Regions from separate parts of the Streptomyces sp. OZ13 genome, predicted to be linked through region 2. Evidence: riboswitches for the same ligand, from Rfam matches in the RefSeq annotation. Region 2 holds a riboswitch; each other region holds the start of a gene.

Region 1 (3,533 bases), on a different contig from region 2:
GGAGATCGACCCGTTCGACTCGGACCGGATGATGTACGGCACGGGAGCCACGATCTACGGCACGGAGAACCTGCGGACCTGGGACTCCGGCGGACGGATCACCATCACGCCCATGGTGAAGGGGCTCGAGGAGACGGCCGTCAACGACCTGGTGAGCCCGCCGTCGGGCGCGCCGCTGCTGAGCGCCCTCGGTGACATCGGCGGCTTCCGGCACACCGACCTCGGCGCCGTGCCGCCTCTGATGTTCACCTCCCCGAACCTCTCGTCGACCACGAGCCTGGACTTCGCGGAGGCGGCGCCCGCCACGGTCGTACGGGTCGGAAACGCCGACGCCGCCCCGCACATCGGCTTCTCCACGGACAACGGGGCCAACTGGTTCCAGGCCTCGCAGCCTGCCGGCGTGACGGGCGGAGGAACGGTCGCCGCCGCCGCGGACGGCAGCGGCTTCGTCTGGAGCCCGGACGGCACCGGCGTGCACCACACCACCGGGTACGGCAGCTCGTGGAAGGCGTCCACCGGGATCCCCGCCGGCGCGACGGTGGAGTCGGACCGTAAGAACCCGAAGAAGTTCTACGGGTACAAGGCCGGCACCTTCTACGTGTCGCAGGACGGCGGCGCCACGTTCACCGCGAGGGCGTCGAGCGGTCTGCCGCAGGAGGGCAACGTCCGCTTCAAGGCCGTGCCCGGCGTGGAGGGCGACGTGTGGCTCGCGGGCGGCACGGCCTCAGGGACGTACGGACTGTGGCACTCGACCGACTCGGGCGTGACCTTCCGGAAGGTCGAGGGGGTCGAGCAGGCGGACGCCGTGGGCTTCGGCAAGGCGGCTCCCGGCGCCTCGTACCAGACGATCTTCGTCAGCGCGAAGATCGGCGGGGTGCGCGGCATCTTCCGGTCCACGAACGGCGGCGCCGACTGGACGCGGATCAACGACGACGCGCACCAGTGGGGCTGGACCGGCGCCTCGATCACCGGCGACCCGCGGGTCTACGGGCGGGTGTACGTGTCGACCAACGGGCGCGGCATCCAGTACGGCGAGTCGTCGGACGGTGGCGGCACCGACCCCGGTCCGGGGCCCGACCCCGACCCGGACCCGCCGGGGGACGCGCGATGCTCGGTCGCCTACAAGATCACCAACCAGTGGTCCGGCGGCTTCCAGGCCGATGTCACGCTGACCAATTCGGGCAGCGCCGCCCTGGACGGCTGGCAGCTGCGGTGGAGCTTCCCCGACGGGCAGACGGTCGGCCAGATGTGGAACGCCGCCCACCGCCAGAGCGGCGCCGAGGTGACGGCCGAGAACGTCTCCTGGAACGGCAAGGTGGCCGCGGGCGCGTCGGTGTCCTTCGGATTCACCGGCAGCTGGTCGGGCCGCAACACCGCACCGGCCGCCTTCACCTCGGGCGGTGAGACCTGCACCACAGGGGGCTGAGGACGCGAGGCCCGGGTCCCGGTCGGCGGATGTGGCGGCCGGGACCCGTGGCCGATCGGCCCCTTCTGGAGGGCACGTTCGGCACCGGATGTCCTATATGGCTTGTTTTACCGTCTTGCTCGTTAAGTCTAATTGGGCCTTGTTGTTGTGAGTTGGCGTTCTTGTAGGGCTATGGCGGTCAGGATGGTTGCACAGGGAGCCCGTGATGTCGGTCACCCGGCCGGTCACCGTGGCGAGGATGCCGGAAGAGGTGCTTCCCTTTCCCGGTAAGGGCTTTGAGTTCTTTGACGCGGAACTGACAAATTGAAAATCCGCGCGAGGAAGCCCCATTCGGATTGTGATGTGGAATTCGGCACTTGTTTCCCGGGGACGCTCTCGCTTACGGTCACCGTCAATCCGGGTGGACCGCCGAATCCTGCCGCCGTCCGGAATCCGCAACCGCACTCACTTCACGTACGGCAGGAGCGGGGGAACCAGGTAAGTCGCCGTACCGGAATCCGGAACGGCTCGGGGTTAAGCCGCATTCACCTGCGGCCGGGCATCTCCAGCCCGAACCCGACAGCTCACCTCGCAGGCGACGGAGAGGAATTCGCCATGCCCGCAAAGGGTAAGCACCGTCGTCCCAAGTCCCGTTCGCTGACCCGTGGATTCGTCGCAGCCGGCACGGGCGGCGCCGCGCTCGCCCTGCCGCTCATCGGCGGCACCGCTGCTCAGGCGGCACCCGCGGCGGCCCCCGCCGTGGTGGAGCGGACCGTCGCTCCCGCCACGACCTTCGCCGCGGCCGCGCAGGCCGTCGCGCAGAAGGCCGGCACCGTCACGTATTCCGTGGTCGCCGGTGACTCGCTTTACAAGATCGCCGAAGAGCATTCTCTGAACGGCGGCTGGAAGCAGCTCTACAAGGACAACCGGAAGGCCGTCGGAGCGGACCCGGCGCTGATTCACCCCGGTCTCCAGCTGACGATCGGCGCCAAGGCCGAGGCCGAGGCCGAGCCGAAGGCGAAGCCGCAGGCCAAGGAGAAGGCCGCTCCGAAGGCCACGGAAGAGGCCGAGACGTCCGAGCGCGCCGCCGACACCGCCCGCGCGGACCGCTCCGAGCGCACGAGCGCCCCGGCGGTCCAGGCCGCCGCGGCCCCCGCGAAGCCGGCCTACGCCAACAACCTCGACGGCTGGATCCGCGAGTCGCTGGACATCATGGCCCAGCACGGCATCCCGGGAAGCTACGAAGGCATCCACCGCAACATCATGCGTGAGTCCTCCGGCAACCCGCTGGCCATCAACAACTGGGACATCAACGCCGTCAACGGCACGCCCTCCAAGGGCCTGCTCCAGGTCATCCAGCCCACCTTCGACGCCTACCACGTCGAGGGCACGTCCTTCGACCTGTACGACCCGGTCGCCAACATCACCGCCGCGTGCAACTACGCCGCCGACCGGTACGGCTCGATCGACAACGTGAACGGCCCCTACTGACGGGACCCGCGCGGCGGCCGACCGGCCGACCAGACCTGACGGGCCGGTGCCCGGGACGCCCCACGGCGTTCCGGGCACCGGCCCGTGGCCGTGTCCGGAACCGGCCGCACGTGCCGCACGTGCCGCACGAAACGAGCGTGCCCCGCACGTGCCGCAGCGCCGCGCGTGCCGCCCGAGACGGCGTGCCCGCCCGCACGTGCCTTGTACGCGCCCCGCACGTGGCCCTTGCCCGTGGTCCTGTTCGCCGGTGAGATGAGGGTGCCGGGCGGCAGGGAGGAGCCCGCGCGGCACCGGGAGGCCGACGCGAGCGGCACCGGCGGGAAGCGACCGGGCTCGGACGGGAAGCGACCGGCCTGCTCCCCCGGAACCGTGGACACGGCCGCCGGGCGCCCGGCTCGAGCGGCTCTCGAGCGGCTCCCGAGGTGCCGTGTGCCACCGTGGAGGCGACGGCTCCGGCGGACGATGGCGCGTTGATGTGTCCGCGCCGATGTCGGCGGTGTGCGGTGCGAACACACCGCCGGCGGGCCGAGCACAACGGCTGTGCGGCCGAAAGGCGCAGGTCACAGCTCTGCGGGAACCGCGCGGGGCGCGCCCCGCCACCCGGCACGCGCGCCCGGCGGTGCCAGGCAACTCCCTG
Region 2 (3,533 bases):
GGTCCCCCGACCGATGCCGCGGACAGGGCCACCTGCCCGGCCGACGGTGGTATGGGCCGGGCTAGGCTCCGGGCCATGGACGTACTCATCAATGTCTTCGTCGCACTGCACATCATCGGCATCGCCTCGCTGCTGGGCGGGTTCCTGACCCAGATGAAGGCGATGGGCGAGGGCACCGCCCGCTTCGGTCCCGCGATGCTGCACGGTGCGCTGACCATGCTGGTCACCGGTGTGGCCCTGGTGGGTCTGAACCAGGCGGACGACCAGACGGTCAACAACCTCAAGATCGGCATCAAGCTGGCGGTGCTGGTCGTGATCCTCGGCCTCGTGTACGTCAAGAGGGACGAGGAGCAGGTCGACAAGGCGCTCTTCGGCGCGGTGGGCGGCTTGACCGTCGCCAACATCTTCATCGCCACGCTCTGGACCTGACCCGCGCGCGGACATGACGGTGCCCGGACGGCTCGGCCGCCCGGGCACTGGTGCGTCCGGCCTCGTGCCGGTCCCGCCGGGCCTCAGGCGGGGCGGACGCTGCCGTAGATCGGCATGTAGTAGATGGACTCCTCGCGGACGTTCGTGCCCGGCTTGGGCGCGTGGATCATCTTGCCGTCGCCGATGTAGATGCCGACGTGGCTGATGTCGTCGTAGAAGAAGACCAGGTCGCCGGGGAGCAGGTCGGCCGTCTCGACACGGGTGCCGACCTTCACCTGGTCCCAGGTGGTGCGCGGCAGGTCCACCTCCGCCGCCTTCCACGCGGCCGCGGTGAGGCCGGAGCAGTCGTACGAGCTCGGGCCCGTCGCGCCCCAGACGTAGGGCTTGCCGATCTGGGCACGGGCGAACGCGAGGACCTTGTCGGCCTTGGCCGCGTACGTGCCGTCGTCGGTGCCGGTGCCGGTCCCCGGGTCGGTGGTGCCTGTTTCCGGGGTGGTCTCGCGCTCCTGCTGCTGCCGCTCGGCCTCCGCCCGGGCCGCCGCCTCCGCCTTCGCCTTGGCCTCGGCCTTGCGACGCGCCTCCTCCTCCTTCTCCCGCTCGATCGCGGCGAGGCGTGCCTTCTCCTCCGCCGTCAGTTCGGAGAGCAGGGCGCGTGCCTCCGCGAGCTTCGTCTGCACCGTCTGCTTGCTGGTGCGCAGGGCCTCCTGGGAGTCCGTGAGGGACTCGAGGCGCTTGGTGGCCTCCGCGCGCTGCTTCGCGGCCGCGGCCCGTTCGGTCTCGTACTCGCTGACGGCCCTGCGCTGCTGGTCCGTCATCCGGTCCATCAGCTGGGTCTGGTCGAAGTACGCCTGGGGGCTGTCCGCGAACATCAGCGCGGCGGTGGGGGTGACGGAACCGGTGCGGTACTGCGCTGCCGCGTAGTTGCCGAGGGCGCGGCGGGACTCGTTCAGCTTCTCCGTGCGATCGGCCGCCTCGTCGAGCAGCCGGTCGACCTCCTGGCGCTTCTCCGCCGTGGCTTCCTTCGCCTTGTTGAACTCCTGCGTCGCGCTGCCGGCCTGCCGGTACAGGTCGTCGACCTTCTTCTGCACCTCTTCGATGCTGGGCTTCGGGTCGGACGGCGCGGCGGTGGCGCTCTGTGTGGAGAGCAGCGTCACACCGGCGAGGGCGGCCGTGGTGAATCCGACGGCGGTGGACGGTTTTGCGGTACGGCTGCGGGGCTTGCGATGCGACGCCAAGGCCGGCATCTCCTTCTTCCGTGGACCGCCTACCGGGTTAGCTGTCGGGTTCGGGCGAACGGAAGACGCCCTACGGACCGAGCGGGGCACGGTCCGATTCACCCCGGTGGTGCTTGGTGGGTCCCCGGTTCCGAACTCCCTCGGGAGAAGCCCGGATTCGGCGCAGGCCGCCCGTTCGGCGTGGTTCGCCGGGAGGGATGCGGGCCGCCTGGTCGAGCACGCTAGCCAACTCGTGCGTCTGCTGTGAAGGTTGATGTTCGATATGTCCGATACATTTTCGTGACCTTTTTCGGGGGCGGGTCGCCGGCCCGGCCGACGGTCGCCCCGCGGATCCGACCTGTCACATACCGTGGCGCCCCCGGTGTCCCGGTGCGGCCACGGTTGTCGGTCCGGCCGCCTAGACTCGTTAAGCGATGAGCAGCCTCTTTGACGACAGCTTCCTGGCGGACCTCCGGCCCGACGCGGACGGGCCCCCGCCGCCGCCCGAGGACCCGGCTCCGGAGCAGCTTCCGGACGACCTCTTCCAGGGCGCCTTCGACGTGCCTCCGGCCCGCGACGGGTACTACCGCGACGGCGCGCCGCGCCCTGTCGTGGACCCCGCCGCCCTGCTCGACGGGCTGAACGAGCAGCAGCGCGCCGCCGTCGTGCACACAGGGTCACCGCTGCTCATCGTCGCCGGCGCCGGCTCCGGCAAGACCAGGGTGCTCACCCATCGCATCGCCCACCTGCTGGGCACGCGCCGGGTCCACCCCGGCCAGATACTGGCGATCACCTTCACCAACAAGGCCGCCGGCGAGATGAAGGAACGCGTCGAGCAGCTGGTGGGCCCGCGCGCCAACGCGATGTGGGTCATGACCTTCCACAGCGCCTGCGTCCGCATCCTGCGCCGCGAGTCCAAGAAGCTGGGCTTCACCTCGTCGTTCTCGATCTACGACGCGGCGGACTCGAAGCGCCTGATGTCGCTGGTCTGCCGTGATCTCGACCTCGACCCGAAGAAGTTCCCGCCGAAGTCCTTCAGCGCCAAGATCTCGAACCTGAAGAACGAGCTGATCGACGAGGAGACCTTCGCCGACCAGGCCGTCGACGGATTCGAGAAGACGCTCGCCGAGGCGTACCGGATGTACCAGGCCCGGCTGCGCGAGGCCAATGCCCTGGACTTCGACGACATCATCATGACCACCGTCCATCTGCTCCAGGCGTTCCCGGACGTCGCGGAGCACTACCAGCGGCGGTTCCGGCACGTCCTCGTCGACGAGTACCAGGACACCAACCACGCTCAGTACACGCTCGTGCGCGAGCTGGTGGGCAAGGGGTACGAGGACCTGGAGCCGGCGGAGCTGTGCGTGGTCGGTGACGCCGACCAGTCGATCTACGCCTTCCGCGGCGCGACCATCCGCAACATCCTCCAGTTCGAGGAGGACTACCCGGACGCGACGACGATCCTGCTGGAGCAGAACTACCGCTCCACCCAGACGATCCTCTCCGCCGCCAACGCCGTCATCGAGCGCAACGAGTCCCGCCGCCCCAAGAACCTGTGGACGAACGCCGGCGCCGGCGCCCAGATCACCGGTTACGTCGCGGACACCGAGCACGACGAGGCACAGTTCGTCGCCGACGAGATCGACCGGCTCACGGACACGGGCGAGGCGAAGGCCGGCGACGTCGCCGTCTTCTACCGCACGAACGCCCAGTCGCGTGTCTTCGAGGAGATCTTCATCCGCGTCGGCCTGCCCTACAAGGTCGTCGGCGGTGTGCGCTTCTACGAACGCAAGGAGGTCCGCGATGTGCTGGCCTACCTGCGGGTCCTCGCCAACCCCGAGGACAACGTCCCGCTGCGCCGCATCCTGAACGTGCCCAAGCGCGGCATCG
Region 3 (3,533 bases), on a different contig from region 2:
GCGGCGTTCTCCTCGATGCCGCGGGCCAGGCGCTCCGGGTTGGTGACGAACAGGTCGTCGCCGACGAGCTGCACCTTGGCGCCGAGCTTCTCGGTGATGGCCTGCCAGCCGGCCCAGTCGTCCTCGAACAGCGGGTCCTCGATGGAGACCAGCGGGTAGGAGTCGACGAGCTCCGCGTAGTACTCGGTCATCTCGGCGGCCGAGCGGGACTTGCCCTCGAACTCGTACGAGCCGTCCTTGTAGAACTCGGACGCGGCGACGTCGAGCGCGAGCGCGATGTCCTTGCCCGGGGCGTAACCGGCCTCCTTGATGGCCTCGAGGATGAGGTCCAGGGCGGCGCGGTTGGAGTCGAGGTTCGGCGCGAAGCCGCCCTCGTCGCCGAGACCGGTGGACAGGCCCTTCTGCTTCAGGACCTTCTTGAGGGTGTGGTAGACCTCGGTGCCCCAGCGAAGGGCCTCGGAGAAGGACTCGGCGCCGATCGGCGCGATCATGAACTCCTGGATGTCCACGTTGGAGTCGGCGTGCGAGCCGCCGTTCAGGATGTTCATCATCGGAACGGGCAGCAGGTGCGCGTTCGGGCCGCCCAGGTAGCGGAAGAGCGGCAGGTCCGAGGCCTCGGAGGCGGCGTGCGCCACGGCGAGGGAGACGCCGAGGATGGCGTTGGCGCCGAGGGAGGACTTGTCCGGGGTGGCGTCCAGGTCGAACATCGCCTGGTCGATCAGCCGCTGCTCGGTGGCGTCGTAACCGACGAGCTCCGGGCCGATCTGCTCGATGACGGCGAGGACGGCCTTCTCGACACCCTTGCCCTGGTAGCGGTTCTGGTCACCGTCGCGAAGCTCGAGAGCCTCGAACGCACCGGTGGAGGCGCCGGACGGAACTGCAGCACGACCCGTGCTGCCGTCGTCGAGGCCAACCTCGACCTCGACCGTGGGGTTACCTCGGGAGTCCAGGATTTCCCGGGCTACGACGACGTCGATGGACGGCACGAGCATCTCCTTCTGGGATGTGACGCGAGAAAAAGTGCAGAGGTCTGCTTGGCCTTGCGGCAAGAGCCTAACCGCCTCGGGGGCAAAGGCCGGCCGATGCCCGCCCCCTGGGACGAAAAAGGGCATCAAGACCCTTGGGACGGGGCAAACAGGGCGGTATCTACCTGTGGGTAACCGGCATTCGGGCCCTGGCCCTCGACGGACCGAACCCCGGCCCGGCGCGTTCGGGGGAAGGTGCGCCGGACCGGGGTGCTCGGATCCCGTTCGGAAGACGGGTGGCCTCCCACGACCGCCGGACCGTGGGAGGAAGGGGTGGGTCAGCTCAGGTGGAGCTGCTGACCCGGGTGGATCACGTCGGCGTCCTCGACAATGTCCTTGTTCAGCTCGAAGAGCTTCTCCCAGCCGCCCTTGACCTTCTCGGCCTCGGCGATGGTGCTCAGGGTGTCGCCGGCCTTGACCTTGTACTCGCCGTCGCCCTTCTTGAAGGACTTGGCCTCGGCAGCGGCGTTCTTCGCCGGGGCCTCGGCGCGCTCGGAGCGCGTGGTGGGGGCCTCGGCGCGCTCCTGGGCCGGCTCGGTGGGCTCGGCCTCGGCGGAGCCGGCGTCGTTGGCAGCGTTGGACAGGCCGACGCCACAGCTCGGCCAGGCGCCCTTGCCCTGGCCGGCCAGGACCTTCTCGGCTATCTCGATCTGCTGGGACTTGGACGCCTGGTCGGCGGTCGCGGCGTACGCGGTGCCGCCGTACGCGGCCCAAGTCGAGGTGGAGAACTGCAGGCCGCCGTAGTAGCCGTTGCCGGTGTTGATGGACCAGTCGCCGCCGGACTCGCACTGGGCGACGGCGTCCCACTCGGCCGTGGTGGCGGCGGAGGCGGTGCCCGCACCGAGCAGCGGCGCGGCGACGGCCGCACCGGTGATGCCGACGAAGGCGGCGATACGGGTCGTCCTGGAAGCGCGGCGGTGCTTGGCGTTGCCGGAAGAACGCAGCATGGAGCTATCTCCTCACCGACGCCTGCGAGGTGAGCTGTCGGGTTCGGGCCTGTGAGTTGCCCGGCCGCACGTCACTGACGCGCGGTCTTCACCCCCAGCCGGTTCCGTTCCGCCGGTCTCCACGGTCCGGCCGACCTCGACGTACGGTCGGCCTCTCGCGATCTCGGCTCACGGGCCCGGCACTTACCTGGGTCCCCCGCTCCTGCCTTCGGCGCTCTGAGCGACGACTGTTCCCCCCGACCGACGGCAGGATTCGGCGTATCGGTCGACGGTGCCCGCGATGGCGAACGGTTCAGACGGTAGACACACGACTCCCCGATGTTCAAAGTCGAACATCGGGGAGAAATCGCCCGAACCGGCCACCTATGAGTGTCCGTTTTCGCAGGTGAGGGGCGGAGTGGGCGAATTCGCAGGGGGATTTGCCGCAGTTGCAGCAAAGAGACCCTTGTCTCACTCGCACACAACGGACATAAGCCCGCGAAACGCTACGCGAACTAGACCCGGTTCAGGCCGAGATCGAGGCTCTGACCGGGCAGGATGAGGTCCGGGTCGGCCCCGACGGTCTCCTCGTTCGCCTCGTAGAGCGCCGGCCAACCGCCGGGCACGTCCTTCTCGGCGGCGATGTCGCACAGGTTGTCGCCGGGCTGAACCGTGTAGGCGTCGGGGCGGGTTGCCTCGTCGACACCATTACGACCTGAACTTTCACCACGTGAGGCATGACGGCCACTTTCGCGACCCTCTTCCGCATTGCCCGTTTCCGCCTCGTCGTCGGCGGGAGCGCCGCGGTGCTTGCCGCCGCCGCTCGTCGCCTCGTCGGAGGGAGCAGCGTCCGTGACGCCGTCGGACGCGTCGGGAGCATCCGGAGCCGTGGTGGTCCCGTCCGTGGAGTCCGGCGCGTCACCGGCGTCACGGGACGGCGCGGACGCGTCCGCGCCGTCCGGCGCTCCGGTCCCGCCCGGACCGCCGGAAGAGTCCTCGAGGGTCCCGCTGTCCGTGGCGTCGGCCGGCGTGTCCGTGCCGGAGGCGTCCTCGGACGGCTCAGCGGCCGGCGCTTCGCTCTGCTGCGGCAGCGGCAGGATGCCGGGATCGACGCCGGTGTCCGTGCCGTCGTCGACGAGCCCCGCGAGCGGCCCGCACGCGGGCCACGCCTGCGGGCCCTCGGCGGCGAGCACCTTCTCTGCGACCGCTATCTGCTGCGAGCGGCTGGCGAGGTCGGCGCTCGGCGCGTACGCGGTGCCGCCGTACGCGGCCCAGACCTCCTCGGAGAACTGGAGTCCGCCGTAGAAGCCGTTGCCGAAGTCGGCGCTCCAGGCGCCGCCGCTCTCGCACTCCGCGACGCGATCCCACGTGCTCGCGTCCGCGGCCGAGGCCGAGCCCGCGCCGAGCAGCGGAATGGCGATGGCCGAACCGGTCACCCCTGCCGCGACGATGAGGGCCGGAGCCTGGCGGGGTCGGCGGTGTCGTCCGTTCCCGGAGAGCATGCGGTTGCCTTTCGCGTGACAGCTGGGAAACCTGCGGCCTGCTGTTGCGTGCCGAGTCGACGGTGAACGTAGCCGTATTC
Region 4 (3,533 bases), on a different contig from region 2:
CACCAGCTGGTCGAGGGCGGTGATGATCTCCTCGACGGGCACGGACGGGTCGTCGAAGTGGGTGTAGTAGAGGTCGATGTGGTCGGTGCCCAGCCGGGTGAGCGACTCCTCCGCAGCCGCCTTGAGCGTGGTGGCGGAGAGACCCTTGTGGCGGGGGTGGGCGCCGACCTTGGTGGCGACGACGACTTCGGAGCGGTTGCCGCGGGCCGCGAGCCACTTGCCGATGAGGGTCTCCGACTCGCCGCCCTCGTTCCCGGGGGCCCACGAGGAGTAGCTGTCGGCTGTGTCGACGAAGTTGCCGCCCGCGGCGGTGTACGCGTCGAGGACCGCGAAGGTCCGCGCCTCGTCGGCCGTCCAGCCGAAGACGTTGCCGCCGAGAGCGAGCGGGAAGACGGTCAGGCCGGAGGAACCGAGGGTGCGCAGAGAGGTCATGCGGTGATCAACGGCCGTGCCCGTACCGGCTATTCCGGCAGCCCTGGCGTCGGGGGGTGTGCGCCAGGGCTCCGGAGACATGGATGTGCCCGGTACGGGACTTACCGCGACCCGTACCGGGCAGGGATCAGAGCGTGAGGCCCTTGCCGCGCAGCCACGCCATCGGGTCGATGCCCGCGCCGCCGGCGGTGTGCACCTCGAGGTGCAGGTGCGGGCCGGTGACGTTACCGGTCGCGCCGACGCGCCCGATCGTCTCGCCGGTGGACACCTGCTGGCCCGCGCTCGCCGTCATCGAGGAGAGGTGGGCGTACAGGACCTCGGTGCCGTCCTCGAGTTCGAGGACGATGCGGTAGCCGTAGGAACCGGACCAGCCTGCGGACTTGACCGTGCCGCCGTGCACCGCCTTGACCGGGGTCCCGGTCGGTGCCGCGAAGTCCAGGCCGGTGTGCTGGCCGGAGGACCACATCGCGCCGGACTCACCGTAGGTGGAGGTGATCGTGTAGGAGGAGGTCGGAAGGGAGAAGCTGCGGGCGAGCTCGGCGAGACGCGCCGCCTCCGCCGCCGCACGCGCGGCCTCCTCCGCCTTGCGCTTCTCCTCGGCGGCCTTGGCCTCGGCCGCGCTCTGCTGCTTCTCGGCTGCGGCCGCCGCCTGCTCGGCGGCAAGCGCCTCCGCGGCCGCCTTCGCCTCGGCGTCGGCCTCTGCCTGCTGCTGCTCGGCCTGCTGGAGGATCCGGGCGCGCAGGGCCTCGCCGGAGCCGGCGGCCTGAGCCTGGCCGGCGCCGCTGTCGGCGACCGTGGTCGCGGCGGTGAGCGGCGCGGCGTGCACATCGCCGTCGGAGTCGTCCGAGTCGGAGATCAGGGATCCCACGCCGGGAAGCGACTTCGCGTCGGGAAGCTTGTCCGCGATGGAATCGGGAAGGGAGATGGAGACCGCCGGCTTGTCCTGCGCGGTGGCTATGCCACCCGCGCCGACCGCGGCGATGACGCCGACTCCGAGCACCGTGGAGCTGCGGGCGATTCCGCCGCGCTGCTTGATGACACGGTGCCGGCCGCGCACGGGGCGGACGGAGTCCTCTGTGGGGTTCCACTCCTCCCAAGTCCGCTCGGGGGCGTCGGTACTGAAACGTTCGGACGCGAAGCGGGCCTCGGGGGCAGGCATGTTGGACGCCACGAAGGCGTACTCCTTTCCTTCCTTCTCGCCTACCGGGTTAGCTGACGGGTTCGGAGCAGGAAGGTCTCCTACGGGCGCCCTCGACCGCGGACAGAGCGGCAAAGGGTGACCGATTCACCCCAATTAGTGGTTCCCCGGTTCCCTTACGGGATTCGGCACGTGCGCACGGCGCCGCCTCTGCGACGGCTGGGACGACCGCACTGCGTTATCGAACGTTAATAGACGCCGGGGCCGGATTCCAAGCTGTTCCGGGTGATCATTAACGACTTCGCCCGGGACTTACCCGGACAGAGTCGGCCGGAACCGGGCGAGTTGATCAAACGCCAGAGGCAGTCACAGTTCTGACGGTGTATCAAATGTTATGCGGACGGCTCCCCTTCGACTACGGAGCGTGCGCACCACCCGTATCAGGGCCGTGATGTCACGCGGGCCTGCCGCGGCCGTCCGGCTCCGGCGGAACCACCGGCACCGTCCTGCGTCGTTCCGGCTGCCCTTCCGCAGGCCTGCCGACCGCCAGCAGCGCCATGTCGTCGCTCGAACCGCCGCCGGTGTACCGCCGTACGTCGTCGACGAGCGCGTCCAGCAGCTCCGCCGGCCCCGGGAAGAGACGCCCCGCGAGCCGTTCCACCGGGTCGTAGAAGACGCCGCGAGCGTCCCGCGCCTCCGTCACCCCGTCCGTGTAGAGCAGCAGCGTCGCCCCGTCGGGCAGCGGGTACTCGTCCGCCCGGTCCGGCCACGCCGCCAGGTCGCCCATCCCCAGCGGCAGCGCGGCCTGCGCCGGCCCGAGGACGTCCAGAGCGCCGTCGGCGTGCAGCACCAAGGGCTCGGGATGCCCCCGGTTCACCAGGCGCACCAGGGCCCGGCCGCGCGGGATCTCGCCCAGAACGGCGGTGGTGAACCCCTCCACGGCGTCCAGCCCCTCCCGCCTGGTGCCTTCCCGCTTGAGCGCCCGCTCCAACCGCTGCGCCACGCCCTCCAGCGAGTGCTCCTGCTCCGCGGCCTCGCGGAAGGCGCCGATGAGCACGGCCACGGTCCCCACCGCCCCCAGCCCTTTGCCCCGCACATCGCCGACGAGGAGGCGCACGCCGTGAGGGGTGTCCTGCACCGCGAAGAGGTCACCGCCGATGAACGCGCCCGCCTGCGCCGCCTCGTACCGGGCGGCGATGTACAGACCGCCGATCCGGTCGGCCGGCGCGGGCAGGACGGCCCGCTGCGCGGTCTCGGCGATCACCCGGGCCGAGGCGAGCCGCTCACCGCTGCGCCGCACGAGGATGTTGATGAACAGCGCAAGTGCGACGACGGTGACCACCGTGGTCGTCTCGGTGAGGACCGTGATCTGCCAGAAGCTTCTGTTGACGGCATGGAGGACGCTCAGCGCCAGAACCGCGGCGATCCCGGTCAGCAGGGTCGCCATCCATGACAGGACAGGCGCCGCGACGAGCGGGGCGGCCGCATAGAGAGGTACGGCGGTGAACCGGGGCGGGGTCAGAACGTCGAAGACCACCCCGCCGACGATCATCGCCATGGGCAACACGCGGACGAACCACGGGGCTCTTCTGGCGCCGCCCTGATCTCGCCACTCCTGGCCCAAAGGTGGTCTCCTGCCGGGTCCTACCGGGTCCGCTGACGGCTGCGGACAGTACCGCGCCCCCCTCAGGCTGAAGGCCGACGCGCCGCGGGGCGACTTCCGGTCGCCCGACCGGGCGACGATCGGAACGCTGCCGGAAAAAGCCACCGGCCCGGTGGTCGATCTTCTCGATCGACCACCGGGCCGGTGTCATCAGTAGCGGGGACAGGATTTGAACCTGCGACCTCTGGGTTATGAGCCCAGCGAGCTACCGAGCTGCTCCACCCCGCGTCGGTGAACACAACCTTACGCCATGCAGAGCAAGATCCGTACCAATTACGAGCAGCGCCGGGAGAAGGCCGG

What was found. A riboswitch is a leader RNA that binds a small molecule or an ion and turns the genes downstream of it on or off. The one in region 2 is predicted to bind cyclic di-AMP.
Region 1: another riboswitch for cyclic di-AMP. It lies ahead of ACTMTU_RS19510 (transglycosylase SLT domain-containing protein); the one in region 2 lies ahead of ACTMTU_RS13655 (NlpC/P60 family protein).
Region 3: another riboswitch for cyclic di-AMP. It lies ahead of ACTMTU_RS32400 (transglycosylase family protein); the one in region 2 lies ahead of ACTMTU_RS13655 (NlpC/P60 family protein).
Region 4: another riboswitch for cyclic di-AMP. It lies ahead of ACTMTU_RS10305 (M23 family metallopeptidase); the one in region 2 lies ahead of ACTMTU_RS13655 (NlpC/P60 family protein).

The regions. Positions count from the first base shown of each region.
Region 1 is NZ_JBQHCZ010000008.1:55,109-58,641, forward strand. It holds gene ACTMTU_RS19505 (cellulose binding domain-containing protein) at 1-1,426, shown strand, start outside; cyclic di-AMP (ydaO/yuaA leader) riboswitch at 1,858-2,018, shown strand; gene ACTMTU_RS19510 (transglycosylase SLT domain-containing protein) at 2,021-2,896, shown strand.
Region 2 is NZ_JBQHCZ010000005.1:41,145-44,677, forward strand. It holds gene ACTMTU_RS13650 (hypothetical protein) at 76-429, shown strand; gene ACTMTU_RS13655 (NlpC/P60 family protein) at 513-1,673, opposite strand; cyclic di-AMP (ydaO/yuaA leader) riboswitch at 1,676-1,837, opposite strand; gene pcrA (DNA helicase PcrA) at 2,078-3,533, shown strand, end outside.
Region 3 is NZ_JBQHCZ010000021.1:34,436-37,968, reverse strand. It holds gene eno (phosphopyruvate hydratase) at 1-992, opposite strand, end outside; gene ACTMTU_RS32400 (transglycosylase family protein) at 1,304-1,972, opposite strand; cyclic di-AMP (ydaO/yuaA leader) riboswitch at 1,977-2,114, opposite strand; gene ACTMTU_RS32395 (transglycosylase family protein) at 2,467-3,453, opposite strand.
Region 4 is NZ_JBQHCZ010000004.1:18,087-21,619, forward strand. It holds gene ACTMTU_RS10300 (aldo/keto reductase) at 1-432, opposite strand, end outside; gene ACTMTU_RS10305 (M23 family metallopeptidase) at 560-1,603, opposite strand; cyclic di-AMP (ydaO/yuaA leader) riboswitch at 1,615-1,771, opposite strand; gene ACTMTU_RS10310 (PP2C family protein-serine/threonine phosphatase) at 2,025-3,128, opposite strand; tRNA gene ACTMTU_RS10315 (tRNA-Met) at 3,388-3,461, opposite strand.